DNA from 4 places in the Paenibacillus sp. FSL H7-0737 genome. Region 4 is predicted to be linked to each of the others. Evidence: riboswitches for the same ligand, from Rfam matches in the RefSeq annotation. Region 4 holds a riboswitch; each other region holds the start of a gene.
The links. Region 4 has a riboswitch for cyclic di-AMP ahead of H70737_RS24650 (TrkH family potassium uptake protein). Riboswitches for the same ligand answer to the same signal wherever they lie in the genome.

Region 1: another riboswitch for cyclic di-AMP. It lies ahead of H70737_RS00580 (C40 family peptidase); the one in region 4 lies ahead of H70737_RS24650 (TrkH family potassium uptake protein).
Region 2: another riboswitch for cyclic di-AMP. It lies ahead of H70737_RS02645 (hypothetical protein); the one in region 4 lies ahead of H70737_RS24650 (TrkH family potassium uptake protein).
Region 3: another riboswitch for cyclic di-AMP. It lies ahead of H70737_RS15725 (APC family permease); the one in region 4 lies ahead of H70737_RS24650 (TrkH family potassium uptake protein).

The regions. Positions count from the first base shown of each region.
Region 1 covers NZ_CP009279.1:120,734-123,843, forward strand. The annotation lists gene H70737_RS00565 (4a-hydroxytetrahydrobiopterin dehydratase) at 1-162, shown strand, start outside; gene H70737_RS00570 (c-type cytochrome) at 254-610, opposite strand; gene H70737_RS00575 (GNAT family N-acetyltransferase) at 738-1,223, opposite strand; gene H70737_RS00580 (C40 family peptidase) at 1,480-1,971, opposite strand; cyclic di-AMP (ydaO/yuaA leader) riboswitch at 1,977-2,118, opposite strand; gene H70737_RS00585 (C40 family peptidase) at 2,478-2,906, opposite strand; cyclic di-AMP (ydaO/yuaA leader) riboswitch at 2,960-3,098, opposite strand.
Region 2 covers NZ_CP009279.1:586,571-589,680, reverse strand. The annotation lists gene H70737_RS02650 (hypothetical protein) at 1-286, opposite strand, end outside; cyclic di-AMP (ydaO/yuaA leader) riboswitch at 477-666, opposite strand; cyclic di-AMP (ydaO/yuaA leader) riboswitch at 1,087-1,252, shown strand; gene H70737_RS02645 (hypothetical protein) at 1,386-1,877, shown strand; gene H70737_RS29625 (hypothetical protein) at 1,894-2,403, shown strand; gene H70737_RS02635 (hypothetical protein) at 2,443-2,895, shown strand; gene H70737_RS02630 (hypothetical protein) at 2,993-3,110, opposite strand, start outside.
Region 3 covers NZ_CP009279.1:3,652,783-3,655,892, reverse strand. The annotation lists gene H70737_RS15735 (DsbA family protein) at 1-571, shown strand, start outside; gene H70737_RS15730 (disulfide oxidoreductase) at 568-1,032, shown strand; cyclic di-AMP (ydaO/yuaA leader) riboswitch at 1,230-1,388, shown strand; gene H70737_RS15725 (APC family permease) at 1,512-3,110, shown strand, end outside.
Region 4 covers NZ_CP009279.1:5,646,468-5,649,577, forward strand. The annotation lists gene H70737_RS24645 (potassium channel family protein) at 1-568, opposite strand, end outside; gene H70737_RS24650 (TrkH family potassium uptake protein) at 582-1,877, opposite strand; cyclic di-AMP (ydaO/yuaA leader) riboswitch at 2,012-2,193, opposite strand; gene H70737_RS24655 (CPBP family intramembrane glutamic endopeptidase) at 2,508-3,110, shown strand, end outside.

The DNA of each region.
Region 1 (3,110 bases), 1.2 Mb from region 4:
GAAGTAGCCACCATTTCAGAAGCCTTTGATCACCATCCACATATTACGATTGATTATAAGACAGTGACTTTACGACTGAAATCAAATGAGGAAGACGGTATTACAGCTCTAGATATTCGAGAGGCACATGAATTTAATGAAGCCTTTGAGAAAAATCGTTAGTGTCACCCAAACTCATAAATAAACGCCCGTGCGCAGATAGTGAACTATCTTCTGGCACGGGCGTTTTTAGTTGCTTAGGTAGTAGTTACTGTTACTTTTTCTCTGAGAGCCAGAGGGCGACGTTTGCAATCTCCTCAGGGGCTAGCTTTTCTTTAAAGGAAGGCATTTGACCGCGTCCTTTAGTGACTATACTGTAGATTTCTTCAGCATCATGCTGACCGCCTTCATTTTGAAGACTGGGTCCAACTCCACCTTGAAGCTGATCGCCGTGACAGGTGATACAGCTGGCTTTCACGGTTGCTTCGGCCTTTGCCGCATCCAATTGGACTTCCGGCATCGTCGGCTTATTCTGTTCAGCTACCTCTTCTTTACCTGGAAGTGTAAACATAAGTACTACCGCAAAGGCACAGGCGGCAAAAAACAAACCGCTCATGATCCATTTCTGCATCCCAGTTCGTCCCTTCTATGTAAGCTGCTCCCTACATTATAGCTCAAGGTGAAGCGTTATCATAGGGTTTGTGACAAAAAAATGAACGATAATGCCATCAAATCATTGAAAAATATGGAATTTAATATTATTTATCATAGACCATGCAATAAAAAGGTTTGTTTCCTGTGGGGGTTAGGCGTTCATACGTATCGGTAATCGTAAATCCACACTTTTGGTAAGTTCGGATCGCCCGCTGGTTCCAGGTCAATACCTCTAGATCAATCTCACGCTCAGGATAACGAAACAAGGCTGCTTGCACAATTGCATCCATGAATATTTTTCCTAGACCTTGACCGCATAGATCAGGGCGCATACCAATCCCCAAGCGAACAACACCTTCCATTGGAAACAACTGCGCGAATCCACACAAAATCCCTTGCCCATTTAGTATGGAGATATATTGCTCATTCCGTAGCTGAGGGTCACCGAACTCGATTCCAAGAGCCTGCATTTGCTCCCACGGCATCCAGCCGTAAATATTATAAGGGGCAGTGTAATCCCAGTTGCAAATCTCTTCCGCGTGACTGGTCTCCATAGGCGCTACATGAAAAGTAACAGAAGGATTTATCATAAGGTCAAAGGACCTCCTTTCACGGGCGAGCTTTAAATGTCTTATATTTCTAGCTTAAAATACTTATGGTCCTTATAAGGACATCGAAGGCGTTTATGCTTGTAACTAATTATATACAAAAAAAGGCATGGTCGACTCAGAAATTTATGAGGATTATTGTTTTACAAATTCTGAGAGGGGTAAATACTAAATAAGACAAAAAACAAGCTCCTCCCCAAGAATCAACATCTTGGAAAAGAGCCTATGTACGATTTACTTATTGAACATCATCATTATCTTCTGTCTCAGAAGCAACAGAATGATAAGCATCTGTGCTCATAATTCGTTTAGCACCGATGTAGCGTTTCACGTAGTAGCTATCACTCAGGGAGCTAATCGTTACACCGCGTGAGGAAGATGCGTGTGCAAACTTGCCTTCACCGACATAAATACCGACATGGGAGACACCCTTACCACTTGTATTGAAGAATACAAGATCTCCAGATCTTAAATCATCTTGGGAGATAGCAGTACCCATTTGATACTGGGAACCTGATTGGTGTGGTAGGTTTATACCAATTTTATCAAATACATACATTGTAAATCCGGAGCAATCAAATCCATTTGTGGAGATGCCGCCGGATACGTACTTAGTTCCGATGGTCTTGTCGATCACTTTATCCATTTTGGAATCCGCGAAAGCGCTTCCTGCTCCGATGGTGAAAATAATGGAAAAGCTAAGTACTGCTGCTGCTAGCTTCTTCTTCAAAAGTTTATACCCCTTCCGGATGCCTACGAGGTTAGCTTAAGGGTTCGGTTGAAGGTCCCCTATGACCCCTCTAAAAATGGAGGTCAATTCACCCAAAGTTGGTTCCCCCGTTTTCCTAATAGTTAGGAAACTCGGCTGATACTGTTGATTAGGAATAGCTTGTAATCAATACATGACAAAACCTTTGTAAATAACAACTTAATGATTACAAAAATGTTACTAAAATCTTACTGCAGTTATTGTAACAAACAGAGTGCCGCTTGGCAATCGTTTTTAACATAATCATGCAGAAAAATTCGTTTTTTTAAAGACAAAATGCATATGTAAGCGATAATATTAAACTAATTTTTATATTTATTGAAATTTTTATCAAATAAAAGTGTTTAAAGTCCGTTCAAGAGGTGTAAAGAATATAATAAGGCAAAAGAAAACCTGGATTCGATTAAGTCAATAATCAAACCCAGGTCTATATAATGTAATTGTGAGGTTATAGTTGTGGGGAAGTATTAATCGTAGGCTATAGCTTGATATGAGGAAGTACTCATTACTCTTTTAGCACCAACGTAGCGATTGGCCCAGTAGGATTGGCTAAGTGAAGTGATGGTCACGCCATATGAAGATGATGATTGTGCGAATTTTCCGTTTCCAACATAAATGCCGACATGGGATACGCCGTTGCCCAATGTGTTAAAGAAAACTAGGTCACCTGAACGTAATTTACTTTTAGCTACAGGAGTTCCGACATTATATTGAGCTTTTGAAGTACGGGGCAAAGAAAGACCCACCTTCTTGAATACATACGTAGTAAATCCAGAACAGTCAAACCCGGCAGTGCTAGTGCCTCCGGTTTTATAGGCAACTCCAATTGTCTTTGAAATAACACTGTCCATCTTAGAATCTGCAAAGGCACTTCCTCCACCAATAGAGAACGCCATCACAAGTCCTAGCGCCGCAGCGACGCATGCTTTTCTTAAATTCTTCAAAAAAATTGTACCCCTTCCAATGCCTGTGAGGTTAGCTTAAGGATTCGGTAGAAGGTTCCCCTATGATCACTGCAAAGCGAGATCAATTCACCCAAAATATGGTTCCCCCACTTCCCGGTGCAAGGAATTCGGCGTTTTATGCACCAGATAGTGACT
Region 2 (3,110 bases), 1.7 Mb from region 4:
GTGTCGTCCAGGTACGGCACATCTGAATGTAACGGCAGCATAACGTAAAGCTGCTCTCGAACAGATATACCCGGCCTACCGGAAACGGCGGGCGAAACCAAGTATTCTGATGGCGGGTATCAACTAGAACGACTTGTTCAATCCCCATCTCTTCGAGTAGGGCCTTCTCAGGCAAGTTGTTGGTCAATCCGGCCATCTTAATGCCTCTGAATTTTAGAAGCTTAATAAAATGTTCGCCTGCCTTCGTTGGCGCACATACCAGTACATATTCATTCTGATCTGTCATCTCTTATTCTCCTCAAATGCTTTGCTTGTAAGATCAGAGCTTGATCACCCTGATCTTGAAAGAAAAGCTACCGCTAATGATGAATATAACGACCTCTTCGTGAGGTTTTCCATAAATGCTTTGCTTAAAAAAGCACAGCAAAAAGCCACAAAGGATTCTCCTCTGTGGCTCGCTAGCGGTCACATTGCACTCATCCTCTCTCCATACGCTTACGAGGTTAGCTGTCGGATTCGGGCGGTGAGAGTCGCCCTACCTGTATAGATGCGAGCTCACTGGCATCTTCTACAGGATTCACCCCATAACCGGCTTCCGACTCTCACATCGTCTGCCGATTGTTGGTTCCCCCGCTTTCCTTATCGGAAATTAAGCGGATCAAATATTCGATTGTTGTTGAAACAGGAGTAATCATACCCTTATGCAGGAAGTATTGTAAAACCTGATTGATGCCAAAATAATGCAAATTAAAAACTATTTTCGCATTGGATAGCGCTTACTTGATATCCAATCTCTCTATATCTCTTGTTTACTCGAGTTTCAATCCATTAGCGAAAAACGGTCATACCATGTGATTTTATTCACCACGATTAGTGAAATCACCAAAAATCGCCTATATAAGAAAGGAAACAAGAAAGCGAGATTAAGCGAGGAAGAAGCCCGATAACTCGCAATAAATACCTATTTGGTTCCCTTTTTCGTCGTAGTAGGCAGGATTTGGTTTAAATTGCGCTCAAAAGAACACTTTCTGTTTTTACAGAAACACCTTGAAAAGAGTATGATTCGGGTTGAATCTATTTCACGAAATACATTCAACGCTGAGTTCCTGCATTTGCAGGGAACGGGGGAACCATCAGGCCACATGGCCTACTTGGGGTGAATCCGAAGGAGACTGTTCAAGTCTCACATAGGTAGGGCGACTCTCACCGTCCGAATCCGACAGCTAACCTCGTAAGCGTAAAGAGAGAGACCCTTGATCCGCCACGCTTTGGCACAGGTGTGTGTATACCTGTATTCCAAAACCGCAGCAGAGGTCCTCCTCTTGCTGCGGTTTTTGCGTTACCTGAATCTATAGGGTGATAGCATGCTGGACGGGGTGAAAGGAATGAAACACTATTATTGGGGAACTCAGCAAGGGCTACTTGAGCCGATAAGTCTAAATTATGTTTGCTTTGGAGCGTTGTGGTTCGAAGAGGATCATCACAGAACTATTGTCGGCTATGCTTTTGGTCAGAAGCAGATTGAATCACTTCGCCATTTCAGCAGCCCATCTACCTGTGAATACTGTATGGACCGAACAATTATATACGAAATATATAAAAATATCCGAGAAAAGCAACAGCTGCAGGATTGGTCAGCACACCAACGTTTTCCGTGGCTCACCGCTTTTAAGGAACCGTGGAAAGAAGTTGCAGTCGGTTGGTACGTAATGAGATCCCGCAACACCTTTCCCTTACATTTATCCGTTATACGCAAACAGAAATTCCGACTATGGCTGGAGCATGCCGCAGTCTGTGAGAATGAAGCTGAAATGCTCGCCTGTATAGAGAAGGCTAACGTCATTCACCATGTAAATCTTAAGCTTTTGGAAACCTAAGGAGGAGAAACCTGTCATGGACCAGCGAAGACTATCTCGCATAGAAGTATTCGTCTTTGATTCACCAGAGCCTATTCACTATGGAATGGAGGCTGATCAAGACAGCCGTTATGGCATCCTGAAACTTACCTGTAAAGGAGGTAGTAGCTGGGGGGCATGTCTTATCTCTGCCAATACCAAAACCTTCGACCTTATTAAATGGAGTTCTTTTCTCAGAATGATATACCATTGCCGGCTAGAGGAAGCGATAGATAAAGTACGTACCCATGGTTCAGAGTGGGATCAGACTCAGTTTGAGCTAGTGCAAGGTGCTTTACAGGATTTAAAAGCCAAGCTGCAGGGTAAATCCTTGGCAGGGCACATTGAGCAAGGTCGTCTGTACAGAGCTGTCGCTGGTGGGAGAGATTCCAAAGGAGGGCGGCTATATTATAAACCATCCAGTGTAGCGCTTCAAAAACATAGTTATCCAGAACCTGATACCGCCGAGCTTATCAACAAATCCATTTCTTACTTTTCTTTATTATAAGTTCATCCCATAACCCATTCTGAAAGGATCGTGTTTATCATGCCTGACCCCTTACCTTCCGAATCACCCCGTAGAACTATATTTGCAGAGTGTGTTCAAAAGTGTACGAATGATATCTATACGCTCAGTTCCATGTTGTTACAACAATCAGTAGAAGCCGAGAAGGTTACTATCCGTACTTTTAAAGAGCTTCATAAAATATTCCGTCAAAAAAGCTTCGACAGCCAGCTATTCTCTATCGAGGCTTACCGCTCTTGTATCCGACAATGCGCCGATTATTACGCACGCCGGTCTCTTCTGTCTGCCAAGACATTGCCTTGGGAGGAACAGCTTATAAAAACGATGTGGTATGGCCTAAAGCTATCTTTACCTCAAATAAGCATCATTCTGCAAAAGAGTGTTCCTGTCCTAAAAGCACAGCTTAGGCGTGTGCGGGAGCAACTGACTGCTCAAGAGGATTTGCTGCCTAGTGGTAATCTATCCGTTGTCTAACTCCCTCAACTATCTTCCAAATAACTTTTACGATACATACACAAAAATAAAAAAGCCACGGCATCTGCCGCGGCTTCCTTTCCCTATTTCCCTACTATTACGCTTTACTCTTACGAGCCTTTCCGTACATCCACAATCCCGCAATCATCCCCACCATGGCAATCCCAGTCAATACACCCTGAGTGAAATCCATTAAAGTGGACCCATTGGTCGAG
Region 3 (3,110 bases), 2.0 Mb from region 4:
TTCGGGAGAACCAGTAGCATTCAATTACAGTGAGCTACCTAGAGTCGGTAAAGAGGATGCACCTGTTAAAATTGTTGAATTTGGAGACTTGAAATGTCCAGCGTGTTCCCAGTTTGCAACTTCAGTTAAACCGAAAATTGTTCAAGATTTTGTCAACGAGGGAAAAGCAGCGCTCTACTTTGTAAATATGGCTTTCGTTGGTCCAGACTCTGAAACTGCCTCACTTGCTGCATTATCTGTTTACCATCAGAATCATGATGAATTCTGGAAGTTCTATGATGCTGTATATGCTCAGCAAGGTGATGAGAGCGAAGAATGGGCGACTGAAGATTTCTTAGTAAGCCTTGCGGAGAAAGAGAAGTTAGCTATCGATTACGAACTGCTTCGTAAAGATATTAAAGATCGTACGTATGCAGATGAGCTGAATAAGGGTATGCAGTTAGCTAGTGAAGCTGGGGTGACGACTACACCATCCCTTTATATCAATGGAGTAATGACTGCGGATCCATTTAACATTGAAGCGATTTCAACTGAAATTAACGACGCCGCAAAAGCTGTGGAGGCAAAGTGACAAAGTTCCTATCTTTTTGCAAGCGTAACTGCCTGTATCTGGCCTGGTTCGTCTCTTTAGTTGCTGTTGCTGGTAGCTTGTATCTGAGCGAAGTATTGAAATATGAACCTTGTAAGCTTTGCTGGTTTCAGCGAATTTTTATGTATCCTCAGTTATTCCTCTTGGGAATTGCAACCTTTCGAGGGGATAAAAGGATTATCCCATATGTACTTCCACTAAGCTTAATTGGTGGCAGTATCTCGATCTATCATTATGCGGAGCAGAAGATTCCTGCGTTAAGTAAAGTGCTTCCTTGTACAATTGGTGTTCCTTGTAATAAGGATTACTTGAACTTTTTTGGATTCATTACGATTCCTTTCCTTGCATTAATCGCTTTTGCTTTAATTAGCATTTTGCTTTGGTACGGACGCAAGGAAGAAGAAGTGATGGAGTTAGATACAGAGGAAAGTTTAGGATTTTGATTTTTTAATTTTAAAGGATCCGAAAAAATGTGAAAAGTGATTAAAAACACGATCCAGAGGGATAATTGAAGAGAATGAAAGAGAGCATCCAATAAGACGCTGTATTTGCGCTTACTGGATGTTTTTTCATTCTTTTTTCATTTTTTTCAACGCTTTACTGTATACACTTTGTAGACTAATATTAGACCTTGTGAGAAGTTGAATATGCGCTGAATTTTCTTAGGAAAAACGGGGGAACCAAACTTGGCATATGTGCCAATGGGGTGAATCGGAATGGGTCGATTAGACTTATACCGTAGGGCTAAACCACAGCCCGAATCCGCCAGCTAACCTCGTAAGCAAAGGTGGGATAATGACCATGCATAGCATGCGGATCATTTCCGTATGCTATTTTTAGTGTCTGCATTTATGAAATCCACCAATGAAAACAGCGCGCGGAAATTCCGTTTCAGCTCCCAAAGAAAGGAACTGTATCCACCATGGTAAGCAAGGTAAAACGACTATTGATCGGGCGTCCGATGAAGTCGAACGAACTCGATCATGAAAAGTTATCCAAGGTTAAAGCACTGGCTGTCCTGTCTTCTGATGCGCTCTCGTCTGTAGCCTACGGAACGGAACAAATTTTGATTGTACTGGTGGCTGCGGGGTTTACTGCCATCTGGTATTCCCTGCCAATTGCATTAGCCGTATTGGGCCTGCTGGCCATCCTGATTTTATCCTATCGGCAGACGATTTACGCTTATCCTCAGGGAGGCGGAGCTTACATCGTTGCCAAGAGTAATCTTGGTGTTCCGACAGGGCTCTTAGCAGGAGGGTCTTTGTTAGTGGATTACATTCTGACCGTAGCTGTTAGTGCGTCGGCAGGGACGGATGCGATCACATCGGCTTTTCCAAGTCTTCATAATCACACCGTTCTTATTGCAGTATCAGTTATTATTTTACTTACTTTGATTAATCTTCGCGGAGTTACAGAATCAGCTTCATTCATCGCAATCCCAGTGTATTTGTTTGTGGTGTCGATTGTAGTCTTGATTATCTCCGGTGTTATTAAATATGCAGCAGGTGGCGTGCATGCGAATGTCCCTGAAATTGGCTCTGCTGTTTCTAATGTTAGTTTGTTTCTACTATTAAAAGCCTTCAGTTCTGGCTGTTCGGCACTTACGGGTGTAGAGGCTGTATCTAATGCCATTCCAAACTTTAAAGCACCTGCTGAAAAGAACGCAGCCAAGACCTTAATGGTCATGGGGGTTATACTTGGATTTATGTTTACAGGTATCACACTACTGGCGTATTGGTACGGCATAGTGCCTGATGAAAAGGCAACGGTTGTTTCTCAGATCGCTGAATCGACCTTTGGCCGCGGAACCTTATATTTTTTCATTCAAGGTATTACAGCAGTAATTTTGTTCTTGGCAGCTAATACAGCTTACTCAGCGTTCCCGCTGCTCGCATTTATGTTTGCAAAAGATAAATATATGCCACATGCTTTTATGGTTCGTGGTGACCGTCTAGGTTTCTCTAATGGTATTATTTTTCTAGGTGTTCTGTCTGCTGTGCTTGTAGCTGCATTCCACGGAAATACAGAAAGCTTGATTCCACTTTATGCGGTTGGTGTATTCATTCCTTTCACATTGTCACAGCTAGGAATGATGGTTCATTGGTTTAAAACAAAACCAGCGGGATGGAAAAAAAGATTTGTTGTAAATACCATCGGTATGCTGACTACATTGACGATTACGCTTATTTTTATCATCACTAAATTCTCAAGCGTATGGATGGCTTTCATTTTCTTACCTGCTGTAATGTTCGTGTTCCACCGGATTCACAAGCACTATTTGAACACTGCAGATCAGCTTCGTATATGCCCGAGTACAGATAAACCTTTGATTAAGGGCAGTACAGTTGTTGTTCCTGTTGCGGGTGTAACACGTGCTGTACTACATTCCATCAGCTATGCCAAGTCTCTAACGGATAATGTTGTAGCCGTGTATGTTGGCTTTGATGAAGAGGACATTCAAAAAATGGAGCAACGGTGGGAGGAATGGAATCCGGGTGTACGCCTGATTGTACTTCGTTCT
Region 4 (3,110 bases):
GAGCCACTATAATTCCACTTTCCCGGTTCAGGGCAACAATACTGCAGCCATATTTCGCTCTTGTATTTAAATCTGACAAGCTTTTCCCGTTCATGCAAGACGGAACGGTTAGCTCGACGATTTTATAATCCTTGGACAGTTCAATATAATCCAGCAAATTGGGTGTCACGAGCTGATGTGCTACACGAATGCCCATATCCCGCTCCGGAAAAATAACCCGGTCCACGCCCAGCCTGGACAACGCACGACCATGAAGGATCGAGATCGCCTTGGCTACTACTTGCTTGACTCCAATCTCTTTTAACAAAATCGCCGCCAGAATACTTCGTTCCATATTGTCGCCAATCGCTACAATCCCACAGTCAAAGTTCCGTACGCCGAGCGAGCGCATAATTCCTTCATCTGTAGCATCAGCCACTACCGCATGCGTCAGGTGATCGCTCATTTCCTCCACACGCTCCTCATGGTGATCAATGCCGAGCACCTCGTAGCCCATTTCCATCAGCTCAAGTGCAAGGCTTGAGCCAAAGCGGCCTAAACCGATTACTACAAATTGCTGTGCTTTCATTTCGGATTAACTCCTATCCAATAATTATTTTACCTTCTGGGTGCTTATACAATGGTTTACCCTGTTTAGGTCCAAGCGCATACACTAATGTTAATGGACCTAACCGACCTGCAAACATGGTCAGACAGATCAGAATCTTGCCGAAGATAGACAGTTCAGGTGTCAGCCCCATGGTTAGTCCCACCGTGGCAAAAGCTGAGGTCGTCTCAAATAATATCGCTAAGAAATTACTATCCTCTGTTGTGGACAGTAACATCGACACCGTGAGGACCAATAGCAAAGCGAGTAATGTTAACGTCAACGCTTTATAGATACGCTCCTGCGCCAATCGGTAACGGAACAGTACAACATCTTCACGTCCGCGCAGCATCGCGATTACTGCACCAATCATAATCGTAAAGGTTGTAGTCTTGACCCCGCCACCTGTTGATCCTGGAGATGCACCAATAAACATAAGAATAACCATAAAGAACTGTGAGGCTTGCCGCAGTCCGGCAATATCCACCGTATTGGCGCCAGCGGTTCGGGGCGATACCGACTGAAAGAATGCCGATAATATTTTTCCGCCGAAATTTAAATTCCCCAGTGTGCGCTGATTCGTAAATTCAAATATAAAAATAACTAAAGCGCCGATAAGAATAAGCCCTGCAGTGGTGGAGAGTACAACTTTGCTATGCAAAGATAATTTACGTTTGACACGAAACTCCACCAGATCCGACATGACAATAAAACCAATACCGCCAGAGACAATCAGAAACATCACCACGATGTTCACTAGCGGGTCATATACATAATCGGTTAAACTCCGGAAATCCCCGAAAATATCAAATCCAGCATTATTAAACATAGACACCGCATGAAATATTCCAAAATAAACGGCCTTGCCCAGTGGCATATCAAACGCCCAGCGTAAGGACAGAAGCACCGCTGCACAGCCTTCGATGACCAAAGAATAAATAAGTACTCTCCGGATCAGTCGAACAATCCCCTCCATAGAGCCTTGGTTCATTGCTTCCTGAAGGATCAGTCTATCCCGCAAGGAAATTTTGCGTTTCATCATCATGGCAAATAAGGTCGCCATTGTCATAAACCCTAAGCCACCAACCTGGATAAGCACCATAATTACGGTTTTCCCAAAAATGGTGAATGTCGTCCCGGTGTCCAGCACCACAAGTCCTGTCACACAGGTGGCCGATGTTGCAGTAAACAACGCATCAATAAAACTAACAGCATTCCCGCTGGTACTCGAAATGGGAAGCATTAGCAGCAAGGCTCCAATCAGAATGATCGATGCAAAACCAAGCACCATAATCTGAGGCGGAGAGAGCTTCAGGAACTTTGATTCAGAAACCCTGCGAAACTGTGAAGCCACTACGCTCACCCTCTTATCAAAATTTAAAGAATTCCAACAAAAAAAGCACTGGAAAACCAATGCTACCCTTGGTTCCTGCAGTAAATTAGCCTACGAGGTTAGCTGACGGATTCGGACTGTGCAGGCTGCCCTATTCGTTCCTAGAACGAAATTCACCCCTGATGAATAAAGATAATGCCTATGGCGTATACTCATCTTTTCATTACTTCTTATGGTTCCCCCGTTTTCACCTGAAATTCGGCTATATACAATTGCATACAAATTATATATGTTATTTCGATAAATCACAAAGACACTATTAATGGTGATTCATATGAAAAATGCGGTTTGGAGAGGATGTACCACTAAGAGTGCCTTTTCTCATCACTTTTCCGTGTTTTCCCTGCAATTGCATCGATTTTCATGAAAAATGAAGAAATAATCACCTTAAATTCATGGTATATATTCAGCTACCTATTCTATAATATCTCTATTACCCATAAAAAGAATATACGATGATTTTTGTAACTATCATGGCACTAATACTATAATGGAACATAACATTGTCAGTTTACAAGGAGGCGTTACATGAATCCCGTTGGCCAGCCCTTACAGCAACGTGCCCTCTCCAAGAGGCTCATCATCTCGGGCATTATCGGTCTTATTCTATTTATTATGTTTCAGATTGCTCCCTCGGTGCTAAATAGCCCTGCCGGGGAAGATACTACTGTCATCAGCAAGGCGGAAGCCCGCGACAAAGCCATATCATTCGCAGAACAAAAGCTGAACTACACCAAAGCACCAACTGATCAGTGGAATGTACTGTACGATACGGACTCTTCCTTTTATGGTTATATGTCCCGCGAGAAGCTTTTGGAGGACTATACAAAAAAGAAATTGGATCAACGATATCCTTTTGACATTTTCCGTGTAACACTTAGTCCTTCAGCGGAACAAGAGCCACTAATCTCCGTTGACCTCAATATGTATACTGGTGCAGTTGTCGCTTTCACACAAGGTGCAGAAGGATCAGGTACCGTATTACCAAACAATGTATCCACCAGTGCAAAAGAAGAGGACAAGGGTACTACCTTATCACTTGCACAAAAAGAAAATCTTGCCCGTCCCTGGCTTCAGGAATGGGATGTAAATCCCGCCAAGCTGCAAATTGAATCGAATACGGGAAACTAC